4 regions of the Lacrimispora sphenoides JCM 1415 genome follow, and region 3 is predicted to be linked to each of the others. Evidence: a T-box and tRNA genes for the amino acid it is inferred to sense, from the RefSeq annotation. Region 3 holds a T-box; the other regions hold tRNA genes.
The links. The T-box of region 3 lies ahead of leuS (leucine--tRNA ligase). A T-box ahead of a tRNA ligase gene usually reads a tRNA of that ligase, here a tRNA-Leu.
Positions count from the first base shown of each region.

Region 1 (7,925 bases), 1.3 Mb from region 3:
GTTGCGGAAGGCAGGATGCTGGTATTCAACACCCGTATCAATGACTACAATGATTACGCCCTTTCCAAACAGGGCTAAGGCAGGATTCCGCTGAACCGTTCCTACGCCGGACTGTTCAAGGCTGACCGTAGATGTGAGCGTAAATATTCCGGGAAAGGTGTGGACTGGATATTTTACCATATCACAAAGAGTTACGTCGGCAGCCGGGATATGCAGTAAGGAATGCCGGTTGTTCAGATAGGTAATGTTATCATCGCTGGTGGCTGAAGTAATTGGATTTGTAATAATTAAATCAAAATAATTGTTATCCAAAATTTTTTTCACAGTTAAGTCTCCTTGCCGTTGCTGACAGTAGTGGCTGTCTAAAATAGGGATGTCCCGGCAGCACTGCCGGGCCGATATGCATGTTAAATAATATGGCAGAAGATGAAAAAATATGAGAAATGGATCGACCGGAAGGCTATACCGCCTTCATTCCGGCAGTCTGTGCTCGCTTATTATCATTGACTCTCCCGATGCACCTATCACTTCAACTGAAATTGTGTTTATTACAGCTTTAAATGTTTCATTGCATTTAGAAGCATCTAAATAGGCCATTTCCAGTTTTTCTAAGGAGTCTAAATTTCCAAGAGTTAAATGAGGAGTATAAGGGTATCCTTTTTTATACTCCTTTAATAGACCGGAATAGAGTAGTTCATGGATTTCATGAATATGTTCCTTTCCTTCTATAATATTTAAAAACAAATAATTCCCTAATTCACCAGGCTGCTTTGTAACTCCATTCAGAGTAATTTCAAAAGGTTTGATATTCATAAGCTTATCGCTTAAGTGCTTGTTCAATCTATCATTACTCATATTGCTTTGAAAGGGAAAAACTAAAGTAATATGCGGTTTAACAAGAGCAGATAATGGATCGTATTGTTTCCTATAGAAATGAATCACATCCATGTTATGAAATTCTGGAAATATCATGATTGTTCTGGTATCCAAATTGCCTCTCCTTTCTAAATTAACTTTGATTGCTTCATTTTTTCTTTTGCCTGCCGTCCGTAACCGCAATTTTGAAAGATAATCTTGATAGTTATGGAGATGTGAGATAATATACTACTTAGTATGGAGTGAGGAAGGAAAGCATTATGGAGGATAAAAAATGGCTTGAATGGGCGGTTGAATTGCAGGCAATCGCACAGGCCGGACTACATTATACGAAGGATTGCTTTGACCAGGAACGATTTGAAAGGATCCGGGAGATTTCGGCTGAAATAATCAGCAGACAATCAGAAATGCCTGTCGAAAAGGTCAAAGATTTATTTTGCGGTGAAACAGGATACCAAACCCCCAAGATCGATACCAGGGCCGCCATTTTTAAGAACAACAGGATTCTTCTGGTTAAAGAAGCCGATGGGAGATGGTCACTGCCTGGAGGCTGGGTCGATGTAGATTTATCAGTAAAAGAAAATATAATAAAAGAAGTCAGGGAAGAAGCAGGCCTTGATGTCGAGGTTGAAAAGGTTATTGCCGTGCAGGACAGAGAAAAACATAATCTTCCAATCTATGCCTACAAAATTTGTAAAATTTTTATACAGTGTTCCGTTATTGGAGGTTCATTTAAAGCAAATAATGAAACCACGGACAGCCGTTATTTCTCATTGGAAGAATTGCCGCCACTTGCAACGGAAAAGAGCAATGCAGAACAGATAAAAATGTGTTTTCAGGCTTTTTCTGAGCAAGCCTGGAAAACAATCCTGGATTAGATCTCCGATTGATTAATGTCAGCATTTTTTATTGAAGTGATATATTTGATCATATTTTCATCGTCTTGCACGAAGTAGGTGTAACCCAAATGGCCGGAAACTTGCAGTGCAAGAAAACGAAACAGATCGCAGGCTGAGAAAACAGCATTCCAAAGATTTTCAGGACTGCCGTCAGAGTAGGTCTTCAAATATTTATCATACAGCTCTGAAGGCAGGTATTTTTTATAATATTTCCCCCACATTCCCGTTGAAACAGAAAATCCATGATTCATGCCGATGTACCATTCCACCATTATATCAAGCTGAATGTGTACAATCTCCATATACATTCTCATCGCATATGGAATCTGATTTCTTTTAATTCCTTTTGCAACGTTGTTTAAACACCACCAAAACTCATTGCAGCATCCGTCATACATTTGTTTCGTGGGAATTTTAATCCAGTAGCCAGTATCACTTGCCTGAGGTATTTGAGGCAAGATATGATCCTTGTCCAGCAAAGGCACTGTAAGGCTGTCGGAAAGATAATTCTCAATGGCCTTTTCTTTGGTCATAATATGCAGATCAATTCGATTCCCGTCTTTATATAAGATGAGCCAGCCATATGATTTGGTAAAGTCGCAGTCTTTGCCCCAGCCAAAGTCATTAGAATCCGGTTCCTGCATGACGGCAACTTCTCCAAAGACCTTTATCCACGTTTTATCCGACAAAAATGATTGTGTCTCAGAAACCACAAAAACAATGTCATAATCCTGATAAATATCCTTTTCAATAAGGGGATTTGCTCGGGAACCATTCATGTATGCTGCTCTGATGCGTTCATCAGCTTGTGCAACTCTCAAAATCAATTCAAACATTTCCTTTTCACTGCGCATGGCAACTTACCTCGTTTGATATAAATGATAGAAACCTTTGTATGCTTATTCTACCATGGCACCTTACGAAAGTAAATAATACGGCCGGTGCAGGGGAGGTCAGCAGGAAACTGTTGAATATAGAAGAGAAATTAAGGCATCAAGATTTACTTATCCTGATGCCTTTTTATTTTACTGCATGAAATGGGCTGTATCCATCTTCCCTATTATAACTAATAAAGTGTAGGTACCGGAACGCATGCTACTTCATCAATCAAATCCGGATCAAAACCAAAGAAAGTCCAGCTTCTTCCTGTCCAGCGGTATCCTAACACTGCACCGTACTGTAAACTAATTGGATAATACCAAAACTCATCACCTAACTGTGGCCATACATACGTATATTTGAACATGCAATCAATCATATATGAATTTCTTGGTTTTCTGGGTGGTACTCTTGGAGGAGGAGAAGTAGGTGCTCCATAAGGAGGGGGATAATTTGTCATTATATTACTCCAATTATTTTACTATAAATTAGAATATGAAGAAGGATAAAATTTGTTCTATCATTCAGACATATTTTACCATGTTTTTTACATTAGTCCCGATCCCCAATACTCCCATATGTTTTTCTACAGATTGTAATACTGCTCAAACCGTTTTAATTATTTAGTAAATTAAAAGGCAGGTCTGGAATTCCAGATACCCGCCCTTTATTGAATTATATCATTTCTAACTTCTTTATGTGTGAAATCGTGTTGCATTTATGGGTATATGAGTGCCTTATAAAGTAAAAAACTTTCAAGCCTGATATGCAAAAACCCTAGTGTTTGCAAGAAATTCTTGTAAACACTAGGGTTTTCGATCAATGCGGGTAACAGGACTTGAACCTGCACGGTCTCCCACCAGAACCTAAATCTGGCGCGTCTGCCAATTCCGCCATACCCGCTGACGACAACATAGATGATACCATTTGAGTGACAAATTGTCAAGAAAAAGGAGACATTTTCCCATGGGAAATATCAAATAAAAGCTCCTGCAAAAATTCCATTAGATATCCAAGAGCGTTCCACTCTCATAATAAATAGAACAGTAATATAGAAATCACGTTGATAGGAGTCAAAATCATGGAGTATGATTGCGACGCGTACCAATTCATTGTCAGTAACTTATTTATATAGGAAGAACAGTAATGGTGCTTGAGAAAATACTTTTTATTATAAGGGCCGATATAAAGGTATGAAGGTTCTTATAGGATTCCTCTTATAGCTATAAGTTTGCGTCAACGAGCTTAGATGTTTATCGGATACTCAAAGAACTTTCATTATTGCTAAGACTGTGGAAAAATTTAAGAGGGATAATGTAGGCGCAATCTCTTGAATTTTTGATAGTCAATTCAAGATGGCTGTTATAAGAGATCCACTCAAAATAACAGATTAAAGGTGCAGGTAATGCTGAAGGTGATTTATATAATAGGTAATAAGAAAATTCAAAGACAAATATACAGGCATTAAATCTATGTAATATAGAAGGGAAACAATGGTCAGTACGATAGAATATAATATGCCGATTTTACCATTCAATGTTCTGGAATATTAATTTGAAAAAAATACAAAATAATTGTTGACTTTTGTCAGATGCTTTGGTATGATATAACTCGCCGCTGAAAACGGCGGCAAAAACTTCTTCTAAAACACATCGATGAGCGATGAAAAAGTTTTGAAGAAAAATAAAAAAAGGTTGACAAAAACAACCCGTTATGATATCCTATAAAAGTTGCTGCTGAGACAGCGACACGAAATAAAGCACTTTGAAAACAGAAGATTGAACAGTATGTAAAACCCTGAAAATTCTAATAAAACAAGTCATGTTTGATGGCTTTGAATGAGAAAATTTCAGAACGAATACAAGCAATTGTATACGAACCAAACAACAAGTAAAACGGGAAATAAATTAGCTAGTTAGTTGATTTTGACCCCGGATTGAACACCATTTAATTTGAGAGTTCGATCCTGGCTCAGGATGAACGCTGGCGGCGTGCTTAACACATGCAAGTCGAGCGAAGCGATTTAAATGAAGTTTTCGGACGGATTTTGAATTGACTTAGCGGCGGACGGGTGAGTAACGCGTGGGTAACCTGCCTCATACAGGGGGATAACAGTCGGAAACGACTGCTAATACCGCATAAGCACACAGTGCCGCATGGTACGGTGTGAAAAACTCCGGTGGTATGAGATGGACCCGCGTCTGATTAGGTAGTTGGTGAGGTAACGGCCCACCAAGCCGACGATCAGTAGCCGACCTGAGAGGGTGACCGGCCACATTGGGACTGAGACACGGCCCAAACTCCTACGGGAGGCAGCAGTGGGGAATATTGGACAATGGGGGAAACCCTGATCCAGCGACGCCGCGTGAGTGAAGAAGTATTTCGGTATGTAAAGCTCTATCAGCAGGGAAGAAAATGACGGTACCTGACTAAGAAGCCCCGGCTAACTACGTGCCAGCAGCCGCGGTAATACGTAGGGGGCAAGCGTTATCCGGATTTACTGGGTGTAAAGGGAGCGTAGACGGCACTGCAAGTCTGGAGTGAAAGCCCGGGGCTCAACCCCGGGACTGCTTTGGAAACTGTGGTGCTAGAGTGCAGGAGAGGTAAGTGGAATTCCTAGTGTAGCGGTGAAATGCGTAGATATTAGGAGGAACACCAGTGGCGAAGGCGGCTTACTGGACTGTAACTGACGTTGAGGCTCGAAAGCGTGGGGAGCAAACAGGATTAGATACCCTGGTAGTCCACGCCGTAAACGATGAATACTAGGTGTTGGGGAGCAAAGCTCTTCGGTGCCGCCGCTAACGCAATAAGTATTCCACCTGGGGAGTACGTTCGCAAGAATGAAACTCAAAGGAATTGACGGGGACCCGCACAAGCGGTGGAGCATGTGGTTTAATTCGAAGCAACGCGAAGAACCTTACCAAGTCTTGACATCGGAATGACCGGGATGTAACGATCCCTTCCCTTCGGGGCATTCCAGACAGGTGGTGCATGGTTGTCGTCAGCTCGTGTCGTGAGATGTTGGGTTAAGTCCCGCAACGAGCGCAACCCTTATCCTTAGTAGCCAGCAAGTCAAGTTGGGCACTCTGGGGAGACTGCCAGGGATAACCTGGAGGAAGGTGGGGATGACGTCAAATCATCATGCCCCTTATGATTTGGGCTACACACGTGCTACAATGGCGTAAACAAAGGGAAGCAAAGGAGCGATCTGGAGCAAACCCCAAAAATAACGTCTCAGTTCGGATTGTAGTCTGCAACTCGACTACATGAAGCTGGAATCGCTAGTAATCGCGGATCAGAATGCCGCGGTGAATACGTTCCCGGGTCTTGTACACACCGCCCGTCACACCATGGGAGTTGGTAACGCCCGAAGTCAGTGACCCAACCGTAAGGAGGGAGCTGCCGAAGGCGGGACTGATAACTGGGGTGAAGTCGTAACAAGGTAGCCGTATCGGAAGGTGCGGCTGGATCACCTCCTTTCTAAGGAAGAAGAAGTAAGGGTTTTATATACTGTTGAGTCTTAAGTTTTCAAAGAAATAAAAAAGAATATGGAAACACCAAGAAGACAAAAGATTTCTGGTGCCGATGCGCTTAGGGGAGACACCCGTTCCCATCCCGAACACGATGGTTAAGACTTAAGCGGCCGATGGTACTATGCTGGAGACGGCATGGGAGAGCAGGTGGGTGCCAGATTACTTTATGGGGGTGTAGCTCAGTTGGGAGAGCACCTGCCTTGCAAGCAGGGGGTCAAGAGTTCGAATCTCTCCATCTCCATTTGGTGTAATTACGAAGTTTATTATAATTAATAGCACTTCAGATTGCATCACGCATGTACCTTGAAAACCACATATTGAAATATATCTAGATTAGTTTTTATATGTTAAAGTATAAAGACGACATCAAGACATCCGAGGTGTTACATCGAACGATGTAACCAAACAAAACTCGTTAAAGTAACCGTAACGTACGGTGAAATAACAAACCTAAGACCAGAGATACAACGCTATGTATCTTAGATAAGTAGCCCGCACCCGCAGGTGAACATCGAATTGGTTAAGCTAATAAGAGCGCAGGGTGGATGCCTTGGCACTAAGAGCCGATGAAAGACGTGATAAGCTGCGAAAAGCTTCGGGGAGGAGCAAATATCCTTTGATCCGGAGATATCTGAATGGGGAAACCCAGCTGAGCAAACCTCAGTTGTCGTATGGTGAATACATAGCCATACGTCGGGAACCCGGGGAACTGAAACATCTAAGTACCCGGAGGAAAAGAAAGAAAACTCGATTTCCAAAGTAGCGGCGAGCGAAATGGAAGGAGCCTAAACCAGTATGCGTGCATACTGGGGTTATGGACTGCAATAAGTGAGACGATTTGTTACCAGAACGGTCCTGGAAAGACCGGCCATAGAAAGTGAAAGCCTTGTATGGGAAAGCAATAGTCAGCGAGCAGGATCCAAAGTACCACGAGACACGAGAAACCTTGTGGGAATTCGGGGGGACCACCCCCCAAGGCTAAATACTACTTAGTGACCGATAGCGCATAGTACTGTGAAGGAAAGGTGAAAAGGACCCCGGGAGGGGAGTGAAAGAGAACCTGAAACCCTGTGTTTACAAGCTGTGGAACCACGTTAAAGGTGGAACCGCGTACTTTTTGTAGAACGGTCCGGCGAGTTACCGTTACTGGCAAGGTTAAGCACTTAAGGTGTGGAGCCGAAGGGAAACCAAGTCTTAATAGGGCATAGAGTCAGTAAAGGTAGACCCGAAACCGGGTGATCTACCCATGTCCAGGTTGAAGTTTCCGTAAAAGGAAATGGAGGACCGAACGCACATCCGTTGAAAAGGGTGGCGATGAGGTGTGGGTAGGGGAGAAATTCCAATCGAACCCGGAGATAGCTGGTTCTCCTCGAAATAGCTTTAGGGCTAGCCTCGTATTAGTCTGCCGGAGGTAGAGCACTGAATTTCCTAGGGGGCGTCAAAGCTTACCAAAGAATATCAAACTCCGAATGCCGGCCAGATGATGTACGGGAGTCAGACTGCACGAGATAAGTTGGGTAGTCAAAAGGGAAAGAGCCCAGACCACCAGCTAAGGTCCCAAAGTGCGTGTTAAGTGGAAAAGGATGTGGGATTTCACAGACAACTAGGATGTTGGCTTAGAAGCAGCCACACATTCAAAGAGTGCGTAATAGCTCACTAGTCGAGAGGTCCTGCGCCGAAAATGTCCGGGGCTAAAACACGACACCGAAGCTGTGGAATGTATATTTATATACATTGG
Region 1 is NZ_LT630003.1:5,188,172-5,196,096, forward strand. Features, by position in the region: gene BMX69_RS23445 (S8 family peptidase) at 1-324, opposite strand, end outside; gene BMX69_RS23450 (2'-5' RNA ligase family protein) at 472-990, opposite strand; gene BMX69_RS23455 (NUDIX hydrolase N-terminal domain-containing protein) at 1,137-1,754, shown strand; gene BMX69_RS23460 (aminoglycoside 6-adenylyltransferase) at 1,751-2,629, opposite strand; tRNA gene BMX69_RS23470 (tRNA-Leu) at 3,478-3,557, opposite strand; rRNA gene BMX69_RS23475 (16S ribosomal RNA) at 4,603-6,134, shown strand; rRNA gene rrf (5S ribosomal RNA) at 6,230-6,347, shown strand; tRNA gene BMX69_RS23485 (tRNA-Ala) at 6,356-6,428, shown strand; rRNA gene BMX69_RS23490 (23S ribosomal RNA) at 6,706-7,925, shown strand, end outside.
Region 1: it encodes a tRNA-Leu, which carries the amino acid that the T-box ahead of leuS (leucine--tRNA ligase) is inferred to sense. The anticodon was not compared.

Region 2 (7,925 bases), 880 kb from region 3:
GTGGAAAACTCCATTTACCATGGGGTTAAGATGAAAAACGGAGACGGGCATTTAAAGATCACCGGACGAATGGAAGATGATTGGGTGAGCCTGGAAGTCTGGGATGACGGAAAGGGTATGGAAGAAGAAAAGGTCTGGGAATTATCCAGATTGCTAAATGAACCGGGAGAAGCCGGCAGAAACAGAAGCTTTGGTTTGTTTTATATTAAGGAGAGGCTGCGCATCCGGTACGGAGAGCAGTTTCAGGTATTGGTGGAAAGCAAAGAGGGGCAGGGGACGCGTATTGTCATACGGATTCCGAAAGAAGTTCAGAATGATCTTGAAAAAGGATAAAATGGAAAAAAGAACGAAATTACTAATGGTATTACTGGTATCGGTATTTGTGTTTTTGGGATACCGTATTTATAACGGGGCAATTACCCAGACGGTTTATAAAAGTGATGTGGAGTATGTGATCGGTGTTTCTCAGGCAAACATGCGGGAAGCATGGCGGGTTGCCCTGATAAATGAGATCCAGGAGGAAGCGGGAAAGTATCCCAATATCAGGATTGTAACGGCAGACGCCACCTCCAGCGTGGAGAAGCAGGAAAAGGATGTTGACAGGCTTCTGGATTTTGGCATTGACCTATTAATCATTTCTCCCTGTGATTCCAGCCGTCTGACAAAGAAAGTCGGAGATGTGTATCAGGAGGGAGTTCCTGTGATTGTTATGGACCGAAGCGTGGAAGGCTTTGATTATAATCTGTTTATCGGTCCGGACAATAATTTAATCGGGAAGCAAGGCGGAGAATGTGCTGCCCAGCTGCTTGAAAACGGAAAGGGGAAGATTCTGGAACTTCGTGCTACGGCCGGTTCCCTTCAGAGCGAGGAGCGAAGCGATGGATTTGATTCTGTGATCAGGGATTATCCTGATATAGAAAAGACTGTCTGTGATTTAAAAAATGATATGAAGGATCCGGCCTATGATGCAGTTTTTGCCATGCAGGCGGAACTAAAAGGTGTTTCCCTGATATTTTCCAACAATGATTCAGTAGCCTTTGGTGCATACGAGGCACTAAAAGACAGGAACCTTGCCGAGAAGATAAAGGTCATCGGGTGCGACGGCTTTACCGGAGAGAACGAAGGGGTAGATCTGGTGAGAAAAGGAAAGCTTGCAGCAACGATTTCCTGCCCTACAGGTGGGAAAGAGGCTGTGCAATATGCCATTAATATTCTTCGGAAGGAGAGTGGTGTTCCCAAGCAGGTTATATTAAGAAGTCATACGATCTATCCTAAAAATGCCGGTGAGTATCTGGCTGCTCTTGACAGAGAAAGTATCGACGATGGCAGGAGAATTACCGTAGGATATTCCCAGGTGGGACAGGAGAGCCAGTGGAGGCTTGCCAATACCCGCTCGATTCAGGAAGCAGCCAGGGAGTTTAATATGGAACTTCTTTTTGACAGCGCAGACCAGTCTCAAAAAAAGCAGATTGAAGCGATCCGGAGGTTTATTAAGGAGAAGGTAGATGTAATCGTAGTTTCTCCGGTGGTCGAGACCGGATGGGATGCGGTACTGAAAGAGGCAAAGGAAGCCAATATTCCTGTAGTAATGTCCGACCGCAGAATTGAGGCGGGAGATGATTTAACGATCACGTATATTGGTGCTGATTTTTTAGAGGAAGGGCGAAGAGCCATGCGCTGGCTAAAGGAACATGTAAAACCGGAGCATGGGATTGTTCATATATTGGAGCTTCAGGGAAGTGAAGGCGCGACGCCTACGGAAGAGAGAAAGAAGGGGTTTTTCGAAATATTAGAGGAGAATCCCCAGTATCAGATTGTATATACGGATTATGGTGATTTTACTTTCGAAGGAGGAAAACAGGTCGTTGAGGAATACATAAAAAGTCACACCTGGGATGTGGATATTATCTATTCCCACAACGACGATATGGCCCTTGGAGCGATTAAAGCATTGGAGGCACATGGATTGAAGCCGGGGCAGGATATAACGATTGTTTCCGTGGATGCGACGAAAGAAGCGTTTCAGGCAATGATAGACGGCAAGCTGAACTGCGCGGTGGAATGCAGTCCGCTTTTAGGTCCCCCGCTTATGAAGGCGATCCGGGACATGATTGCAGGAAAGGAAATGCCTCTTCGGATTATAACAGAAGAAAAGGTGTATGATCAGTCGGATGCGGAGACAGTTATCAAAACCAGGGAATATTAAGAACTGCCATTTTCATTGGAATATTCTTTGTCAAAAAGAAAATAAAAAAGTACTTGATTATTTGCTGAAAGTATAGTATTATAATTGTACGAATTGAATTACCAATTCGAACAATTGAAACGCAGAAGTGGCGGAATTGGCAGACGCGCACGGTTCAGGTCCGTGTGGTAGCAATACCTTGAGGGTTCAAGTCCCTTCTTCTGCATAGCTATACTTAATGTCCTGTGGAGAATTCCACAGGACATTTTTTGCATGATCAGGTCAGAAGCCGAAGGATCAGATATTCACAATCCACTTTGATGCTTATTTGATGAGGTTAAAAAAGGGTGCTGCTAGATCAATAATTTTGATCTGCAGCACCTTGTTTATAATTTTGCCATGCTCATGCCAGGTTCATAAACCGCATACTGGCTGCGGCCGTGTTTCTTTGCGTGATAAAGAGCAATGTCGGCCTTTTCATATAATTCCTCAAATATAGTTCCATCTTCCGGATAGGCGGCTGTTCCCAGACTGCCGGAAATATGTGCTTCCGGTTCCAGAGCGCTGCCAATGAGACTGCATAAATTTTCCAGACGAGCGTACAAATCCATGCTGTAAGCCACATCTTTTAATAATATGATGAACTCATCGCCTCCCAGCCGTCCGAAGATGTCATCACGCCTTAAAGCGGATTTAAGTCTTGAAGCGGCACGGTGGAGGGCCTTATCCCCAAACTGATGGCCGTAATTATCATTCAGTTGCTTGAAACGGTCAATATCCAGCATAATAAGGATGTGATGCCCCTGGCTGTTTTTTAATGTATTGCGGATTGCATGTATGGCAGTTGCTCTGTTTAGCAAACCGGTCAGGGAATCCTGTTTGGAAAGCTCCTGAAGATTTAAGGCCTCCCGTTTGGATGCATCAATATCCTTAATAAGAATAAATGCCTTGATCGTATCGGTATAAGGATCGGAAACAATCTGCACCATGCCAAGCCCCCAGTAGACGGTGGAATCAGGGCGTATACGCCGGTGTTCCAGCCGTAAGGACCGGTTCCCCCGATAGTAGTGGTAGAGCAATTGATTTTTATTGAAGAATTTTAGAAACATCTCCCGGTCTTCTTCAAAAATGTGATTCTCTGCTATGTAGGTCATAATGCTGGAAAAAGAATTAGAAACATAATCCGGCATGGTCTGAGTCATTTCTCCAATGATTTCTTCAAATAAATCGAATTTTAAATTATATTCGTAATAGCCGATACAGTCCTTTTTCTGTTCACGCATGTATTCCATCCACTTTTGATAAGCCAGTTCTTTTTCATATTGATCCGTAATATCCTGGTAGGATATGATTCCCCTGAGAGGTTTTTGCTCCTCAGTACACACCAGTGAGTATTGCGAAGAAAACCAATGATAATCTCCGGAACATATTTTTAAGCGTGTGATGCATTTTCCCTCGGGTATCCCCTTTTCCATGTTATCATAAAATTCCAGAAAATCGGTGACGCTTTCCTTGTGCACAATGCCGTTTTCGATAAGGAATTCTGGGGAGAGCGGCTGGGTGTAGGGAAAAGGGAAAGTTCTGGAAAATTCAGGCGAGGGGGAAAGGGTTCTGGAAGGGATGTCATAGATGCTTACAAGGCAGCCGGAATGCCGGCTTGCCAGCCGGTATTGTTCTTCACGGATCCGTAAGTGTTCCTGGAATTTTTTCATACATGTGATATCGGAGATTGCACAGTACAATAGTTCCTCCTCAGGGATATAATTCAATTGTAAGGAACACCAGATGCAGTTTTTTTGTATTTTTGCTTTGAATTCCAGTTCAAAACGGGCGGCTTCGCCTGTCAGGTGGCTGTGAATTTCCGCCAGCAGCTCCGGATATTCTGATTCACACACCATGTCCTGAAGCGAAGCAGGCTCTTGAAATAATGCTTTAATCGCCTGATTGGAGTAAAGAATGGTAAGATCTTCATCAATTTTAAGCTTCAGTATGCCGCAAGGAATGCGGTCTAAAAAAGTTTCTCCGTTCATTTTCACTTTCTCCCATAAGTGCTATGAAAATAGAAATAGGCCTTATATAGAATATATGAAGCATGTTGTCAAAAAATGCACAAAAAGATATAAATATAGAAAACATTTTGAAAAGATGAAATTCGGCTGATGGCCACAAAGTATTGGAGGATTTTGACAAATTTGAAAATACAAATTCGTGCACTTTGCTTAAAATAAAAGAGATAGGTAAGATTCGATTGACAATTTGTTACAATTGATATATTTTTAAAACAGAACTTATTTCGGAGACCGAAAAAAGAAGGAAGGCGTTGTACAAATATGAAAAAAAGCGGTTTACAGGACATGAAACGGGAAAATTTGCGATTGATCATGAATGTAATTTTAGAAAAGGAAACGGTTTCCCGTACAGAATTATCCGAGATCATAGGGCTTTCGCCGAGTACGGTTTCATCTCTGACATCGGAATTAATAGAAAAAGGCTGGATCGTGGAAAATGGTGTAGCCACATCCACAGGCGGCAGAAAAAGAATTGAATTATCGGTCAATAACAGCAAAGGATATATCGCAATTTTGGAAATCGGCTGGAGAAGAGCCGTTTTACATTTTTTAGATCTGGCGCTGGAAAAAAAACATAGCGTTCTGATATCCGATTATTACATTACCGGCAATGAACTGCTTGAAAAGGTCGCCCTTTGCATAAGGGAGGATGCGGAGAATTTTTGCAATGGGAAACTGGCAGGAATCGGGCTTTTGTTCCAGGAAGATATGAGTCCAAGTGATTTTAATGTTATGTATTCCACCTCATTATCTTCGGCCAGCATATCATTCTGTGAGGCGGTGAAAACCCAGTTTAAAGTGCCTGTCATGGAAGAATATTCTCAGGTTTATTCCTTCCGGCAAATCATGAAAAAAGAAGAGAGTCCGAACAGTGCACACATTGAGATTGGGAAAAAAATCTTTGTTTCCATAACCTCCAATGGAACGTTTCTTGATATGACGGAGGGAAAGAAAGCGGATATGACCCCCTTCGTCGAACATGCCGGTAAAAAAATGACCGCAGACAAACTTTCTGAAGGAATTGTTAATATACTGCAGATGATCTGCATGATGTTTCCCATCGAAAACGTATATCTGTCAGGCAGGGTGGATGAGGGAGACCGTCTGGCGGAATGTGTAAGCGGACAGTTAAAGAAAAGTCATTTATTAAAGCACGCTGTTGAAGTCAAGGCAATAAAGCCTGTGATTAACCATATGGAAACAGATTTAGGTAAGAGAGTACTGAAAAAAGTAATTTGTGAAATGTAACCGTCCGGACGGCCGCCGGATGCCCGCATTTCAGAAAGGAGAAGTCAATGGATTTTAAAGAATTGGTAAATGAAAACAAATTTACCCTGGTGGTCAGCCTGCCGGAAAATAATCTGGAGCTAGCCAGGGCTGCATTGGAAGGAGGGGCTCAGGCAATTAAAGTTCATGCAAATGTATGGCATCGTGCAAGCGGCCATACATTCGGAACTTATGAGGAGAACCGGCTGTTCCTGAAAGATTTGATTGCACTATGCAAAGATGTGCCGGTCGGACTTGTGCCCGGAGGAGAAGATGCATTTATTACAAGGGAAGAAAGGTTGGAAGTGGAACAAATGGGGCTTCGGTTCTTTTCTTCCTACATTCACCATCTGCCGTGTCATATGATGGAGAGCCGGGTGTTGACAAAAATGGCTGCCATTGATGATACATATGATCAGAATACACTGGAAGCAGTCCGGCAGTCCGGCATAGATATCCTGGAATGCAGCATTCAGCCGGGAGCACGCTACGGGGCACCCCTCAATTACGCCGATATTTTACGGTATTCCCATATATCTGCTAAAGCAGGGAAGCCGACTTTGATCCCTACCCAGAAGAAGATATGCCCGGAGGAAGTAAAGCATCTTTATGAAGCCGGCTGCAAAGCGGTCATGATCGGAGCCATTGTTATGGGAAAGGAACCGTCTGCAGAACAGGTAAAAGAAGTAACCGGTCAGTTCCGGAATGCGGTAGATAGATTATAAACACCATCTAATTGAAAAATGGAGGATTTCGTATGTTACAGGGAACATGTATCATCATTGCTTTTCTTGTTATTGCAGCATTTATGATGGCAAAAAAACTGCCTACTTTGTTGGCTCTGCCTTTTCTGGCTGTTGTCATCTGCGTGATTGCAGGAGTTCCGGCAGTGGGAGTTAATGGGGAAGGGGCTCAGATTGGCTGGCTTTCCACTGTTTTAGAAGCCGGTACTGTCAGAATGGGATCTGCGATTATGGCAGTTATCTTCGGTGCATGGCTGGGACAGCTGATGAATAAGACTGGAGTGACCGAAAATATCATCAAAAAAAGTGCAGAGCTGGGCGGTGACAGGCCGTTAATTGTTACCTTGATCATGGTAACGGCAGTTGCACTTTTGTTCACTACTTTAAATGGATTGGGTTCTGTTATTATGGTGGGAACCATTGTTCTGCCCATATTGATTTCCGTGGGTGTACCGGCTATCAGCGCTGCCAGCATCTTTTTGATGGCATTTGCAGTGGGACTCAGTTTTAATATTGCAAACTGGACATCATTTTCCAGCATATTCGGATTGGAAATTGAGAAAATTAAGGGGTTTGAAGTCTATATGCTGGCGGTAACGCTGATCGCGACTATAATCCTGATTTTTGTGGAGTTCAAAAAGAATGGAGTAAAATTTGCTTTTTCCGCTCCTGTTTCAGATCAGATCCAGACAAAGCAGTTAAGAGGAACAGCCGGTGGGCTTGCTATGGTCACACCACTTGTTCCCATCATTCTGGTAGCGTTTTTAAAGGTGCCTGTTGTTCCTTCTTTTTTGGCAGGCATATTCTGGATTCTGCTGTTTACATCCAAAAGCTTTTCCAAAGCAATGAATCTTCTTGTAAAAACCTGTTATGACGGAATTACAGATGCAGCGCCTGCAATCATCTTGATGGTGGGCATTGGAATCTTATATCTTGCAGTGACTCACGCCATGGTAAAGGAAGTGCTGAACCCATTTTTACTTGCCGTGATCCCAACTTCAAAAGTCGGATACATAATCTTTTTCTCCATTCTGGCACCATTATCCTTATACAGAGGTCCTATGAATCTGTTTGGACTCGGTTCCGGAATTGCAGCTTTGGTGATCGGTCTTGGGACACTGAATCCGCAGGCTGTTATGGGAGCTTTTCTTTCCGCAGAAAGGATTCAGGGCTGTGGGGACCCCACCAATACACAAAACGTCTGGACAGCCAATTTTGCCGAGGTGGATGTTAATACGATTACCAAAAAACTATTGCCCTATCTTTGGACGATTTCCGTGATCGGTGTGATAATCTCGGCATTCATATACTTTTAAGCAATCGACAGGAGAATTGAATTTATGAAAGTACGCATCGGGATTGATGTGGGCGGCACCTTTACGGATGCCGCTGCCATTGATAATGAAACTTTTGAATTAATAGGAGTGGTAAAAACTCCTACTACCCACAATTCCAGGCAGGGAGTGGCAGAAGGAATTGTTCAGGCGCTGCAGCGCATTATGGAGGATTGTCATATTAATCCGGATGACGTTGTTTTTATCGCTCACGGTACGACTCAGGCTACCAATGCACTTCTGGAAGGAGATGTGGCTCCGGTTGGTATTGTAACGCTGGGAAGCGGTTTGCAAGGGGCAAAAAGCAGGTCGGATACCAACATCAGCA
Region 2 is NZ_LT630003.1:2,048,980-2,056,904, reverse strand. Features, by position in the region: gene BMX69_RS09225 (cache domain-containing sensor histidine kinase) at 1-333, shown strand, start outside; gene BMX69_RS09220 (substrate-binding domain-containing protein) at 335-2,206, shown strand; tRNA gene BMX69_RS09215 (tRNA-Leu) at 2,328-2,411, shown strand; gene BMX69_RS09210 (sensor domain-containing diguanylate cyclase) at 2,572-4,215, opposite strand; gene BMX69_RS09205 (winged helix-turn-helix transcriptional regulator) at 4,516-5,502, shown strand; gene BMX69_RS09200 (hypothetical protein) at 5,550-6,245, shown strand; gene BMX69_RS09195 (C4-dicarboxylate ABC transporter) at 6,278-7,579, shown strand; gene BMX69_RS09190 (hydantoinase/oxoprolinase family protein) at 7,604-7,925, shown strand, end outside.
Region 2: it encodes a tRNA-Leu, which carries the amino acid that the T-box ahead of leuS (leucine--tRNA ligase) is inferred to sense. The anticodon was not compared.

Region 3 (7,925 bases):
ACTGCCGCTTAAGGGGTGGCGGGAGGCTTAGACGGCTTTCCGCAGGTTTCTATAAACTTTATTTTTTAAAGGAGGGTTCATATGAACGTCAATGTTTTCATCGGCATTATCATGATTCTGTCTTTCCTGGGCATGGTATGGTATTGTGTAAAAGGGCTAAACCTCATGGTGGGATTTGCAGTCATGGCAACTTTCTGGACAGCGCTTGCGTTGGTGGGAAATTCTATTTCACCCAATTCCGCTATGGAAGGCAAGTCGTTTATTGATGTACTGACCTACGTTTATGCGGATGGTCCGGCCGGATATGCAAAATCTATCCTGGTCAACGTATTCTTCGGAGCATTCTTCGGCAGAGTTCTGGTAGAAACAGGAATTGCATCAACACTTATCCGTAAGGTTGTTGAGCTGGGCGGAGATAAACCGAGGATCACCATGGGATTGTTGTGTATCGTTACGGCAATTATCTTTATGTCTATGACAGGGATTGGTCCTGTAATCTCCATTGCAGTTATCGTGCTTCCGATCATGCTGTCCCTGGGTGTGCCGGCACCTGTTGCCATGTTCAGCTTTATGGGATCCATTATGGCCGGCATCTTTGGCAATATTGTGAATTTCAAACAGTATCAGACGATTTATGCAGGCTTTAACCCTGCTGCGGAAAACTATACTTACAATGATTATTTCCAGATGGGCGTTATCTGTATGGTAGTTGCGCTGGTGGTGGTGCTGATCGTAGCCAATCTTTTCATGAGCAAGAAGGCGGCTCATGCCTGGGCGGCAAAATCTTTTACTGTAAGCGATAATGCTCCTGCCATTTCCTGGATTTCTGTCATTCTTCCGGTTCTGGGTGTTGTAATCTTTCAGATTCCAATTATCCTTGGATTCTGCCTTGCCGGTATTTATGCACTGATAACCACTGGAAAGCTGAAAGGAACATATTCCGATATCTGCCGGCTTTTTGCTAAGCTGTTTACCGATGGTTCCATTGATGTTGCTCCTATGATCGGCTTTTTGCTTACCCTGTCCATGTTCAACAACGCTGCTGCATATGCCGCACCGTATTTTACTGCGATTCTGGGAGGCTTTGTTCCGAGGAGCGCTTTGATCCTTGCTCTTATTTTTGCAATCCTGACTCCTCTTGGCTTCTTTAGAGGTCCTTTGAACCTTGTTGGATGCGGAACTGCAATTCTGGCGGTTGTCATTGCCGCACTTCCGGACGCACCTGTTGCATTCTTATATCCTCTGTTTGCTATCACAACCATTGCACCGCAGCATCTGGATATCACCCAGTCCTGGGTAGCCTGGGGCTTTGGCTATACAAAGGTTTCGACAAAAGATTATATGAAGATGTCCATACCCACAGGATGGATCGTCGGCTTTATCTGCTGTATTCTTGCCTTTGTCCTTTACGGTGGTTTAATGTAATATCATATGAAATAAATACGGAACTGGCAGAGAATACTGCCAGTTCCCTCTTTAGAAAGGAATGGTCATAATGGGAAGATCAGTAAGAATGGGCATCGATGTGGGAGGCACTCATACAAAGGCGGTTGCCATTGATAATGCCACCCATGAAATTATTGGAAAGTCTTCAGTGAAGACAACCCATGACGATCCCAGAGGCGTCGCGGCAGGAGTGGTAAAGTCCTTCCAAAATTGTCTTCGCGAAAATCAAATCAGCCCGGAAGATGTAGTATTCGTCGCCCACTCAACAACACAGGCTACCAATGCGCTGATCGAGGGGGATATGGCTGCAGTAGGCGTTATCGGTATGGCTAAGGGTGGTCTGGAAGGAATCCTTGCAAAAAAGCAGGCCAGACTATCAGATATTGATCTGGGAAATCATAAGAAAATCAAAATTATCAATGATTTTCTGAACATTAAAAAAATGGATAAATCCGTAGTGGAAAAAACCATTGGGGAGATGCAGAAAGCAGGAGCAGAGGTATTTGTTTCCTCCATGGCTTTTGGTGTAGACGACGGCGGGCCGGAGCAGGAGGTCTACGAGGCTGCCAGCGAAAGAGGCATTCCCACTACCATGGCCTCCGATATTACCAAGCTCTACGGGCTTACCAGGCGGACAAGAACCGCTGCCATCAATGCATCCATCCTTCCAAAGATGTTAGATACGGCCAATTCGACAGAGGACTCCGTAAGAGAGGCCGGGGTGTATGTGCCGCTGATGATTATGAGAGGCGACGGCGGGGTAATGGAAATCTCTGAAATGAAGAAACGCCCCGTTCTGACCATGCTGTCAGGGCCTGCAGCCTCCGTGATGGGGTCACTCATGTATCTGCGTGCATCCAACGGCGTTTATTTTGAGGTGGGAGGAACCACCACCAACATCGGCGTCATTAAAAACGGACGTCCTGCCATTGATTATTCCATTGTTGGCGGACATCCTACCTATATCTCCTCCCTTGATGTGCGGGTTTTAGGCGTGGCCGGAGGGTCCATGGTCCGGGCGAATAAGCAGGGGGTTCTGGATGTAGGTCCCCGTTCTGCCCATATTGCAGGACTGGATTATTCCGTGTTTACGGACCCGGCTAAAATCAAAGGGCCAAAGGTGGAGTTCTTCTCCCCAAAACCCGGTGATCCTTCCGATTATGTCCGGATCCGGCTGGATGACGGTTCTGCGGTTACGCTTACCAATTCCTGCGCGGCCAATGTGCTGGGACTGGTAAAGCCAGAGCATTTTTCTTACGGAAATGTGGAATCTGCCAGAAAGGCCATGGCGGCTTTGGCTGATTACTGCGGCACCACGGCGGAAGATATTGCAAAGCAGATCATGGAAAAGGCTTATGCAAAGATTGAACCCGTCATACTGGAACTGGCGGAGAAATATAAGCTGGAAAAAGATCAGATCTCACTGGTCGGCGTAGGTGGAGGAGCTGCTTCCCTGATTATCTATTTTAGTGAAAAGATGGGCGTTAAATATTCCATACCGGAAAATGCAGAAGTCATTTCATCCATTGGTGTTGCTCTATCCATGGTGCGGGATGTGGTGGAGCGCATTATACCCACTCCATCTAAGGAAGATATCCGCGCCATTAAGAATGAGGCCTTAAACAAAGCCATTGAGTCCGGAGCGACCGCAGAATCAGTAGAAATCCACATTGAGATTGATCCGCAGACCTCCAAGGTAACGGCGATTGCAACCGGATCCACAGAGGTTAAAACAGCGGATCTTTTAAAGGAATGCGATGAAACGGAAGCCAGGCATCTGGCTGCCCAGGATATGCGGATTGCAGACAAGGAAACAAAGCTACTGGCAAGTTCGGATTACTTCTATATCTATGGGGAAAAGGTGGAGGACGACTCTCCCGGTGCCATACGTATCGTTGATAAAAAGGGCTTTATTAAGGTGCAGAGAGGAAGAGGTATGTGCCGGAAGGTAAGAGCGGCAGATTATCTGGAAGCGTTAAAACAGCTTTGGGATGATATGGCTGTTTACCAGACGGACCTGATTATAAGGCCGGATTATTACATTTGTATGGGTGCCCGGGTCACGGATTTTGCTGCCCAGGATTTTGAACAGCTGGAACTCCTGATCGATCTGGAGGTATCATCTTTGGAGCCTGATGAAGAAATTATGATTGTCGGAGCCAACGTAAAACAGAATTAAATGTATGGAGACGGATATGTCGGAGATGAAATTGCGGGAAATGGCAGAAAGCCTTGCACAGGTGGATGATCTGTCCTGGGGAATGTATGCATTCTCCAGGGACATCCTGCGAGACAAGGTCAGCGAATCGGAAAAAAAGAGGATGATTGAACAGGCGATCCGCTGCGGATATGAAATGGCAGATAAGGTTATGAGCAGTCTGGGAACCTGGGATCCCTGGGAACTGGCAGAGAAATTAAAACTTAGCGTGGAGTACGCGGACAGTGGGCAGATAGCTGACAGGGTGTTATTTGCTCTTTTTACCCCTCCGGACAAGATACAGATTATGAAGGAACCCATAGAGCTTGCGGCGAAAAATGGCCTGTTTGAAGGTCTGTTTCCGGTGGAACAGATTGAAAGGCTGATCCTGGGGCATGAGATTTTTCATTTTCTTGAGGAACAGGAAGAGGGAATCTATACCAGAAGGGAAAAAGTGATTCTGTGGAAATTGTTCGGTTACAAGAGTAAATCAACCGTCAGAGCATTATCTGAGATTGCCGGCATGTATTTTTCAAAGAAAATAAATGGATTTCTTTATTCACCATTTGCTCTTGATATTCTTTTGTATTATAATTATAATTCAAACGAAGCCCTGAAGATGTACAGGGAAGTATTAAGTTATTAACAGGAGGCATTCATGGGCGTCATAGAAAACAACCAGGAAGATACCATTTATGATGTATTGAGATCCGATATACTGGATTTGAAGCTGCGCCCTGGAATGATATTCAGCATCAAGGACATCAGCGAGTCCTATGAGGTTGGAAGAACTCCGGTCAGGGACGCATTAATCAGCCTTTCCAAGGAGGGGCTCATTACATTTCTTCCCCAGCGCGGAACCATGATATCTAAGATTGATTATGATAAGGTACGCAATGAGCGGTTTCTTAGGATTTGTGTGGAAGAAAATGTGATGCTGGAATTTATGGCGGTATGCAATTTAAAGGCGATCACCGCATTGGAGATGTCTTTGGACAGACAGGAGCAGCTTAAAAAAACAAAAGATATCCGGGCATTCCGGGCAGAGGATATGTATTTTCATTCCATCTTTTACGAAGGAGCCAACAAGGGATACTGCAATGATATTCTGGCGGCAAACTCCGGCCATTACAGAAGAATCCAGATGCTGGCGATGGCAGACTCCGGAATTGAACCCGGGGTTGTAAAGCAGCATAGAGAAATGGTGGATGCCATCCTTGCAAAGGATTCTGAACAGCTTCATGGAGTATTAAACCATCATCTGAACCGTCTGATCAGCAAGGAACGGCCTCTGGTATCCAAATATCCGGAATTGTTTGATCGTGAAAATAAAGAAATTAGAAGAGAACCGGATGAGCTGGGCATTGACTTTCTGGTGGACACAAAACTGAAATATCATGCATAGCCGGTAGGAGGGGGGCTTTGAATAATTGCGCTTTTTTCTGATCTGTGATAAACTGATACCAACTGGCAGGAGGTATGAGAATAGTGGAAGACAGAAGAAATGCATGGAAGGCGTTTACAAGAGTGGGGATCGGATATGGAGCATTCCTTCTTGTAACGATTGTTATACAGCTTGGGGTAGGAGTCATTGCTCTTTTACTATCCCGGTTTGGCATGAATATAACCTTTGGAAACTGGTATATGGTATTTGTTTCCCTGTCGAATTACCTTGTGGGAGGAGTCGTTGCCTGGCTGATAATAAAGGATATGCCGGTTTTATATAGACCCGTGGCAAGAAAAGCCGGGGCAGGAATGCTGGTTTCCGGATTCCTGGTCTGTATGAGTACCCTGTTTTTTGGAAATCTTATGGGTCAGAGCCTTATGAGTATAGTTTGTGCTTTGTTGGGAAAGCCTATGGTCAACCCGGTAGAGGAAGTGATGAAGGGCTTAAGCACCTGGTCAATTTTTGTCACCATGGTGGTAATGGCCCCGATTTGTGAAGAAATCCTGTTTCGTAAGATCTTAATTGACCGGATCCGTCTTTATGGAGATAAGGCGGCGATTTTAGTATCCAGCGTTGTCTTTGGCTTAAGTCACGGAAACTTTTATCAGTTCTTTTATGCCTTTGGAATCGGTCTGGTGTTAGCCTATATTTATATTCAGACGGGGAAGCTTCGCTATACCATCATTTTTCATATGATCATTAATTTCCTCGGCTCTGTTGTGGCTCTTCATATAGGAGACGATCCGCAGCTTGCCGTAGCCTACTCCATTTTTATGCTTGGAGCGGTAATTGCCGGAACTGTTTTGTTTTTTATCAATCAAAAAAAGTTAGTATTACATCCCGGACTTATGGAGACATGGGGCAAAGGGGCATTTAAAATACTATTTTTAAATCTTGGAATGATCTTGTTTTTTCTTGTTTCGGCTGTGACCTTTATCATTTCGTCCAGTTAATGAAATAGAAAGACAATCGATAGAAAATCTGGGTTTCTTAAAATCCGGTTGACACAATTCGTCAATTATGTTAAATTTGTAGTTAGCAAAAATACTGTGATTAGGAGTAGTAAACTGTCTGAAACATACAGAGAGCCGGCGGGTGGTGGAAGCCGGTTGGGAATGACAGCCGAACTCGCCTTTGAGTAGCGTGCTGAAGGAAGCTTTGCTTTCTGTGTAGGCATTGCCGGTGTCCTGACCGTTACAGCGGGCGGATATGTTTTTCATATCCAGTGAGAGCATACGAAACTTGTATGAAATAGAGTGGTACCACGCGGTAGATCCTGCGTCTCTATGGCCGTATGAACGGTCTGAGGCGCTTTTTTTATACGTTCATACGGATTTGTTTTATCTGCAGACATTTGATACAGGGAAAAGCCCTGTCGTAAAAGGAGGAAATTTTGTTATGGCAGCATCATACAACCACAGTGCCATTGAGAAAAAATGGCGGGAAAACTGGGCAAAGAGCCCCATCAATGTTGATGATGGAAAGAAGCAGAAGTATTACTGTCTGGATATGTTTCCATATCCATCAGGAAGCGGTCTTCATGTAGGCCACTGGAGAGGCTATGTAATTTCTGATGTTTGGAGCCGGTATCAGATTTTAAAGGGTCACTATGTGATTCACCCCATGGGCTGGGATGCGTTCGGCCTGCCGGCGGAGAATTACGCCATCAAAATGGGAGTCCATCCAGCAAAATCCACGGCAGAAAACGTGGCGAACATTAAGCGTCAGATTAATGAGATCGCTGCCGTATATGACTGGGATATGGAGGTCAATACCACGGATCCCGGATTTTATAAATGGACCCAGTGGATTTTTGTTCAGATGTTTAAAAAGGGCCTGGCCTATGAGAAGGAATTCCCCATCAACTGGTGCCCATCCTGTAAGACAGGACTTGCAAACGAAGAAGTGGTTAACGGCTGCTGCGAGCGCTGCGGAACCGGTGTTACAAAGAAGAACTTAAGACAGTGGATGTTAAAAATCACCGCTTACGCAGACCGTTTGTTAAACGATCTGGATAAGCTTGACTGGCCGGAAAAGGTCAAGAAGATGCAGTCTGAATGGATCGGCAAATCCTATGGAGCTGAGGTTGATTTTAAGGTAGACGGAAAAGAGGAGAACATCACAGTTTATACTACCAGACCTGATACCTTATACGGAGCCACCTTTATGGTACTTGCGCCGGAGCACGCCCTTGCGGCAGGCCTTGCTTCTCCGGAAAATAAAGAAGCGGTTGAGAAGTATATCTACGATGCATCCATGAAGTCAAACGTGGACCGTCTTCAGGATAAAGAAAAGACCGGTGTATTTACCGGCAGCTATGCAGTAAATCCCATAAGCGGTGCCAAGGTACCCATCTGGCTTTCCGATTATGTGCTTGCTGACTACGGTACCGGTGCTATCATGTGCGTACCTGCCCATGATGACAGGGATTTTGAGTTTGCGAAGAAGTTCAGCATTCCCATTGTCCAGGTTATTTCAAAGGACGGCGAGGAAATCGAAAATATGACCGAAGCCTATACCGATGCCAGCGGAACGATGATCAATTCCGGCGAGTGGAACGGTATGGAGTCCTCTGTCCTTAAAAAAGAAGCTCCGGCTATGATCGAGAAACGGGGTCTTGGAAAGAAAACCGTAAACTTTAAGCTGCGTGACTGGGTATTCTCCAGACAGCGTTACTGGGGAGAGCCTATTCCCATTATTCATTGTCCGCACTGCGGTAATGTTCCGGTTCCGGAGGACCAGCTTCCTCTCACCCTTCCGGAGGTGGAAAGCTACCAGCCTACCGGTACGGGAGAATCTCCGCTGGCAGATATTGATGAATGGGTGAATACTACC
Region 3 is NZ_LT630003.1:1,173,039-1,180,963, forward strand. Features, by position in the region: gene BMX69_RS05250 (hypothetical protein) at 82-1,425, shown strand; gene BMX69_RS05255 (hydantoinase/oxoprolinase family protein) at 1,496-3,625, shown strand; gene BMX69_RS05260 (hypothetical protein) at 3,642-4,289, shown strand; gene BMX69_RS05265 (GntR family transcriptional regulator) at 4,302-5,048, shown strand; gene BMX69_RS05270 (CPBP family intramembrane glutamic endopeptidase) at 5,132-6,043, shown strand; T-box leader at 6,131-6,379, shown strand; gene leuS (leucine--tRNA ligase) at 6,489-7,925, shown strand, end outside.

Region 4 (7,925 bases), 310 kb from region 3:
AATCGGAACCTTTTCCAGAGAGGATGCAGCGAACCCCGAATTATCGGGTATGGATTTTGACGGTGAGTGGAGAAGTGCTCCAGGATCCAAATATTTCGAATCCCCGTTCCTTTATAAGGAAAACGGCTTTAAGGAACGAAAATATGCGGAAGAGCTGATAAACACCCTGTCTCTCATGGATCCCATGGAAGGAACCGTTGCTTCCATAGAAAAGAAAAAGGAAACAAAGAATCCCCCCTTGCTTTACAATCTGGCTGAGCTTCAGAATGACTGTTCCAGAATGTTTAAGATCAGTCCTGATGAGACCTTAAAGCAGGTTCAGGAGCTTTATGAGAAGAAACTGGTCACTTACCCAAGAACTGATGCCAGAGTTTTATCTACGGCGGTTGCAAAGGAGATCCATAAGAACATAGCCGGGCTTAAGGGCTTTGAACCTTTGGCAGAAGCAGCAGCAGAAGTTATGGAGAAGGGCTCTTTTAAGACCATTGAAAAAACCAGATATGTCAATGATAAACAGATAACGGACCATTATGCCATCATACCCACCGGCCAGGGTCTTGCCGCGTTGAGGGGGCTGTCTCCCCTGGGATTGAAGGTTTATGAAGTCATAGCAAGAAGATTTATAAGTGTCTTTTATCCCCCGGCTGTTTATCAGAAATACGCTCTGGAGCTTGTGGCGGATACAGGAAACCCCGCTGCAGATCCTGCCCAGAATCAGGAGCTTATAAAAGAACATTTTTATGCCAATTTCCGGGTCATGCTGGAAGCGGGCTATTTAAAAGTGGCAGAGGTGTCCTGGGGAAAAAAGAAGCAGCAGGATGAAGGAAATGGTGAAGCGCCTTCAGAGGACAACGGACAAGAGGAGAACAACCAGGAATCCTCTCAGAATCAAATGGATAACCCCGCATTCGTTGCCATGCTTGGCACCCTGAAAAAGGGAATGAAGCTTCCTCTTAAAAAGCTGACGATTAAGGAGGGAGAGACCTCCCCTCCCAAGCGTTATACATCCGGTTCCATGATCTTAGCCATGGAAAACGCCGGACAGCTTATAGAAGATGAAGAGCTCCGAGCCCAGATAAAGGGAAGCGGAATAGGAACCAGTGCTACCCGGGCTGAGATTTTAAAAAAGCTGTGCAATATCAAGTATCTTTCCTTAAACAGCAAGACCCAGGTAATTGTTCCCACTCTTTTGGGAGAGATGATTTTCGACGTAGTCAATGCTTCCATCAGACAGCTTCTTAATCCGGAATTGACGGCAAGCTGGGAAAAAGGGCTGACTTACGTAGCCGAGGGGTCTATAACCCCGGATGAATATATGCAGAAGCTGGAGAATTTTGTTGCCGGGCGGACCGCAGGAGTTTTAAGACTCAACAATCATTACGATCTGCATGGTGTATTTGATGCTGCGGCAGCTAATTATAAAAAACAAAAATAGGAGATTATAAAATGAAAAAAGAAGATATGACAAACCAGGACTTATTTGATACTACCCATACGATAGCAAAATTATTATTTGAACAGACTACTTACCCATGGGAAATCATCCCGAAAATCAGTGAATTCATCGTTTCCCTGGGAGAGCGCCTTCCAAAGGATGAGTTTGTTCACGTGGGAAAAGCGGTATGGATCCATAAATCCATCAATCTTCCGCCAACAGCATGTATGGGTGAGCATGTAATCATCTGTAAGGGTGCACAGATCCGTCATTGCGCATTTATCAGAGGCAACGCCATCATTGGAGAAGGTGCTGTAATAGGAAACTCTTCTGAAATTAAGAACTCCATTCTTTTTGATGGTGTACAGGTTCCTCATTATAACTATGTAGGAGATTCCATCTTAGGCTATAAGTCTCATATGGGTGCTTCTTCTTTGGCTTCCAACGTAAAATCTGATAAGTCTTTGGTTACGGTTCATGCAGAAGACGGGGATATTGAGACCGGTCTTAAGAAATTCGGTGCGATCATAGGTGATTTCACAGAAGTTGGCTGTGGTGCAGTCTTGAATCCAGGTACCGTAATCGGGCCAAAATCCAATATTTATCCTCTTTCCTGCGTCAGAGGCTGTGTAGATGCTAACTCCATCTATAAGAATCAGGGTGAAATCGTAGAGAAAAAAATGATTGAGGAATAAGGAACAGTATAATGGATAAACAACACACTGCGGCGAAAAACGGAACCTTTGGTTCGCGGATCGGATTTATTCTCGCCTCTGTTGGCTCTGCGGTAGGTATGGGAAACATTTGGATGTTTCCCTACCGCCTGGGCCAGTATGGGGGAGCCGCTTTTTTACTGGTGTATTTTGGCTTTGTTTTTTTGTTTGGCATGGTCGGTCTTTCCGGTGAGTTTGCCTTTGGAAGGCTGACCGGGACAGGCCCTATTGGTTCCTACGACTATGCCATGAAGACCAGAGGAAAAAAAGGAGGCGCCTTTATTGGAGCAATTCCCTTAATCGGGTCTTTTGGCATTGCCATTGGCTATGCCATCATTGTAGGCTGGGTTCTTAAGTACCTGTTCGGGGCTTTAAGCGGCGTGATGATGAATACGGATGCAACGGTATACTTTTCCAGCATGACAGGAAAATTTGGCAGCGTGCCCTGGCATTTCCTTGTGGTAGTCCTTACTGTGGCTGTTCTCGCAGGTGGGGTATTAAAAGGGATTGAAAAAGTGAATGCGATCATGATGCCGTCTTTTTTTATCCTGTTTGCGATCATTGCGGTCCGGGTCTTTTTTCTTCCAGGCGCTTTGGCAGGCTATGAATATCTGCTGGTTCCCAGATGGGAGTACTTACTGAAACCGGAAACCTGGGTGATGGCCATGGGACAGGCATTCTTTTCCTTATCCATTACAGGCTCCGGAATGGTCATTTACGGCAGTTATCTGGATAAAAAAGAAGATATACCAAAGGCAGCCGTCACCACTGCATTACTTGACACGGTTGCTGCGCTTTTGGCTGGTTTTGCAATCATTCCGGCGGTATTTGCTTTCCAGATGGACCCTGCAAGCGGCCCGCCTCTTATGTTCATCACAGTACCAAAGGTCTTTTCCATGATTCCGGCAGGAAGATGGGTGGCAGTGCTGTTTTTCCTTTCCGTATTGTTTGCAGGGGTGACTTCTCTGGTAAACATGCTTGAGGTGTGCTCAGAGGCTGTACAGACCCACTTGCACTTTTCACGTAAGAAGGCTATTTTTTTGGTAGGGGCAGCGGTGTTTATTCCAGGACTCTTCATAGAATACGAGCCTTATATGGGATTCTTTATGGATCTGATTACAATATACGTAGTTCCATTTGGCGCCGTTTTATGCTCTATTATGATTTACTGGGTCTTAAAAGACGGAAAGATCATGGAAGAATTAAACAGGGGAAGGAAGAAGCCTTTAGGGGCGGCTTATCTTTTTACTGCAAAATACATCTATGTTTTTCTTGCTGCGTTAGTGTTCGCACTTAGCATCCTATATAAAGGAATCGGATAAAATATAGTCAAAAAGAAACGCACTTTGAAGCGGCAGGATATGCCGGATCAAGGTGCGTTTTTAAGTGGTCTTTAGTTGTCTGCTATTTTGTACCGAAGATTCTGTCTCCTGCATCTCCCAGACCAGGACAGATATAGGCGTTATCATTTAACTGGCGGTCCAGATGTCCGATGTAGATCTGAATGTCCGGATGTGCCTCACGGAGTCTCTTTAAGCCTTCCGGAGCTGCGATAATAGCCATGAATTTGATGTTTCTTCCGCCATGCTGTTTGATGAAATCTACAGCGGCTACTGCGGAACCGCCTGTTGCCAGCATAGGATCTGTCACAACAATGGTTCTCTGCTCGATTGGGCTTGGCAGCTTACAATAGTATTCGTGAGGCTCATGGGTAACTTCATCCCGGTACAGGCCGATGTGGCCTACTTTTGCAGAGGGAACCAAAGCCAGGATTCCGTTGACCATACCCAGTCCTGCACGAAGGATAGGAACGACAGCCATTTTTTTACCGGCAATCATAGGAGTCATGCAGGTCTCAATAGGAGTTTCCACCTCTACATCCTGTAAGGGGAGATCTCTTAAGGCCTCAAATCCCATCAGCATTGCAATTTCTTCGATGAGGGCACGGAACTCATTGGTGCCTGTCCTCTTATCTCTTAAAATAGAGATCTTGTGCTGAATAAGCGGGTGAGTAAAAACGGTTACATTGTCCATTGAAAAGTCCATAATTGTTTTAAATCCTTTCTTTATTCTCTTAGAGTATCAGGGTTTCCGGTAATATGAGGTTCATGAGAACAACGATTATGACTGCTAGAAACAGACCTTAGCTGTTTCTTGTAATAGAGTCTGCTATAACATTAAGTTCTCCAAGCTGTGCGAATCCAGGTTCGAATATCAGAATCAGTCCAACGATGGTCTGGCCCTCAGGGCGAAAATAATTCCACCCTGTACTAAAGGTACGTTTCCTGGGATCACGGTTCCTTCCGGCCGGATAACTGCGGTGGCAGCGGCCAGAAAAGTAAAGGAGGAACCAAGAAATACAGGAACTCTAAATTTAGTACAGCAGTGGAATATTAAGTTGCCGTCGCTTGCTGAAAATAATGCCAACGATAGATTGTGACCTGTCATTTAGGGTATGCACGGTTGCAACGAAGATGACGAACATATGTCTGATACTGAGCAGATAATCTCGGGTTGTCAGTTTTGCGTTGTTACTCATTTTTCTACCCCATTTCTTTTTATTTTCCGTACTATTCTAACAGAGAAAGAGGTAAAAGGCAACTATTTTTCCTATTTTGTCTCAGGAGTATATTTTATCAGCGCAAAATCACCCAGGCTATGAGGCACCGGAATGGAAATAATTATGGTACCGCTATCTTCATAGCTAAAGGATTCCGGAAAGACAGGAGTGTTGCCTGAGGATGCTGATTCCAAGGGAAAATCCGCTTTTTGGAACATTTTGGCATATGTCTCCATGCCGATTTGAACAAAATAAGGAATTAAGGCTTTTGCAAGTTCAGGAGATGCATCATAGAGCTGACAGTCATCAGAACGGATGTATTCAGCCAGCGCATTGGGATCTGCATAATCCGTGAGTCTTATATCCTTAGCCAGAGACATATCAACCGTGTTAGTAAAAAACACATTGACCGGATGCGCAGCTCCATCCCCGGAAAAGAGTCCGGTGTATATAACTGTGACGCGCTTCCTGTCTACGGAGTTTACCTTGGCTGTAAGGGACAGGCTGTCCTTTTCTACATTGACGGAATAGGCTTTTAATATCTCTAAAGCATTGCTTTTTAACAGGTCGTTTATTTTTTCTTCCATGGCCCCATCTACCAATCCGGAGACAGCCGGATACTGAATGGAAACATTTCCATCCTTATAGGTGTGGAGGGCAGCGGTGATGCCGGCGGCGGCAGAGGTGTTCTTGCCCGATTCCTTTTGCTGAGCCTGGGTATCCGGGTTTTCGATCTTTACAGGTTCCGGTGCTTCTGTGGCAGAGGACATGGATTCTCCTGTTACAGCAGTGGTAGTGGCTGGCACGTCGGTTTTAACATAATTCTTTTGTCCGCAGCCGCTTAAAATCAGGGTGCAGCCGATGAAAAGGGCTGGGATAACAGTATTTCGTTTCATAGGATTACCTCCCTTCATTTTTGCTGATTTTTTTACAGTATATCACAAATATTGCAGTTGCGCCCGTGAATTTCCCCGAATTAAGAAAAAGTATAGGAAAATTTGGAAGTAAGGTATTGCAGAAAATGCCGTAAGATACGAAGATGTACAAGCCGCAGAATAGAGAAAAGGCCCTGGAAAACTGAATGTTTCAGCTTTCCAGAGCCTTGCTCCCTGCCAAGGGTGTAGTGCCGGCAGTGGGACTTGAACCCACACGATGTTGCCATCAACGGATTTTGAGTCCGCCTCGTCTGCCATTCCGACATGCCGGCCTTTCCTTACAACGCTCATTATTTTATCATAGGATTTTCCATTTGGCAAGTGTTTTTTTGCGATTATTAAATTGAAAATGAGCAAAATATATTGTATGATAGACAAAAGATATAATTAAGGAGGTGTCTGGACCATGACATGTAAGGAAGCAGAACGTCTGGTTATGCCATACATCAATGATGAACTGACAGATGAAGAGCTGTGTGAATTTCTGGAACATATGGAATCCTGCCCGGATTGCCGGGAGGAACTGGAAATATACTTTACTGTGGACGTGGGAATCAGGCAGCTGGATTCCGAAACGGGGAATTATAATATAAAAGGAGCACTGGAGGCCGCCATAGAACAGTCCAGACAAAGGCTTCAGGTGATACAGTGTATTAAAATTGCCAGGTATGCGGTGGCTACGGTAAGTGTAATGGCACTGTTTTTTACGGTCCTTCTGCAATGCCGGATCTGGCTGCAGTGGGGCTTAGTATGATGGAAGAAAGTGCCCAATGAGTATACCTAGTATACCTTTATGCCCCAATAGCATGGGCAGGAAAGAGGAAATACCCTGCGGGTATACCTTAATGCCCAAAAAAATGGGCAGGAAAGAGGAAACATGAGCAGAAAAAATATCGTTTTAGTAGATGGAAGCAGTATGCTAAGGAACGCCTTTTATGGTCTTCCTTCCAATGGGGCGAGAGGGATTCAAAGCCTGATCGTGAAGCTTTTAGAGGCAAAAGAAGCGGATTATGTGGCAGTGGCCTTTGATTCCGAAACAGAAGGCAGCCATAAAGAAATATATAAAAATACGGCGGTAAACGAAGGCCTTTTAAAGGAGGAAGAGTGCTTAAGGGAGGCGCTGCTTTCCCTGGATATTCCTGTTTTGGATAAGGACGGATATACTTCCGCTGATATTCTGGCCTCATTGGCAAAAAGGTGTCAGGAAGAGGAAGGGGAAGTCCTGCTTATGACTGGGGAGCGAAAGCTTTTACAGGCAGTGGAAGAACATGTGACCCTTAAAATACCGGTTGTAAGAGAAGAAGGTCTGGAGTTTAAGTCCTATTCCATAGAGCTCGTAAGGGAAGAATTTGGCCTGGAGCCGGAGTCCCTGGCCGGAGTTTTTGCGCTTTCCGGAGCATGGGGGATTGGTGAGAAAACTGCCTGTCAGTTGATCAGGGAGTACCATAATGTAGAAAATATTTATAACCACATAGAAGAGATAGGGTCTCAGAGAATCCGGGAGGCACTTACCGGGAATCAGGAAGAGATAAAGCGGAATGCAGAACTTGGTGCCCTTCGCAGGGATTGTGATATCAGCCTGGACTACACAAAAACTCCCCAGCAGGCAGAGATTCAGAAAATTATTGATATGGATTTTGTTCCGGCCGTTTTCCCTGGAGAAGATGAGGAACCTTCCCTGGAATCTGGCTTTCATGCTGTTACAGACCTTTCAGAAGCTGAAACCATATTTTTAAAGTGCAAAGAGGGTTGCCGGTTGGGGCTGCAGCTGGTCATTGAGGACAAGGCTGTGTCAGCTCTGTCTCTTTGCCTCAGTGAGACAGAGTGTTACTGCTTTATTCCCCAGGGGACTCTTACGCCGCAATATCTGGCAGAGAAAGCAGAGGAAGCCTGTAAAAGAGCGGGGCAGACAACGGTTTTTCACTTAAAGAGCCAGCTGGCGTTTTTAAAGCTTACGCCGGAGCAACCGGTGTTTGATGCAGGAGTTGCCGGATATCTGTTAAACCCGTTAAAGGATTCCTACGAATACAATGATCTGGCGGAGGATTATCTGGATCTCTCCATTCCATCTAAAACAGAGCTTTTAGGAAAAAGCTCCTTTAAACGTGCGCTGGAGGGGGATAAGGAAAAAGCCGTTACCTGCATCTGCTATATGTCCTATGTCGCTTTAAAAAGCCATGACCTGCTTCGTGAATCATTGGAACAGGCGGGCATGGATAAGCTGTATTATGAGATCGAAATGCCTTTGATCTACAGCCTGTTTCATATGGAAGAAGCAGGAA
Region 4 is NZ_LT630003.1:1,483,573-1,491,497, forward strand. Features, by position in the region: gene BMX69_RS06570 (DNA topoisomerase) at 1-1,435, shown strand, start outside; gene BMX69_RS06575 (LbetaH domain-containing protein) at 1,447-2,130, shown strand; gene BMX69_RS06580 (sodium-dependent transporter) at 2,142-3,470, shown strand; gene upp (uracil phosphoribosyltransferase) at 3,553-4,182, opposite strand; gene BMX69_RS06590 (polysaccharide deacetylase family protein) at 4,759-5,604, opposite strand; tRNA gene BMX69_RS06595 (tRNA-Leu) at 5,833-5,915, opposite strand; gene BMX69_RS06600 (anti-sigma factor family protein) at 6,050-6,397, shown strand; gene polA (DNA polymerase I) at 6,521-7,925, shown strand, end outside.
Region 4: it encodes a tRNA-Leu, which carries the amino acid that the T-box ahead of leuS (leucine--tRNA ligase) is inferred to sense. The anticodon was not compared.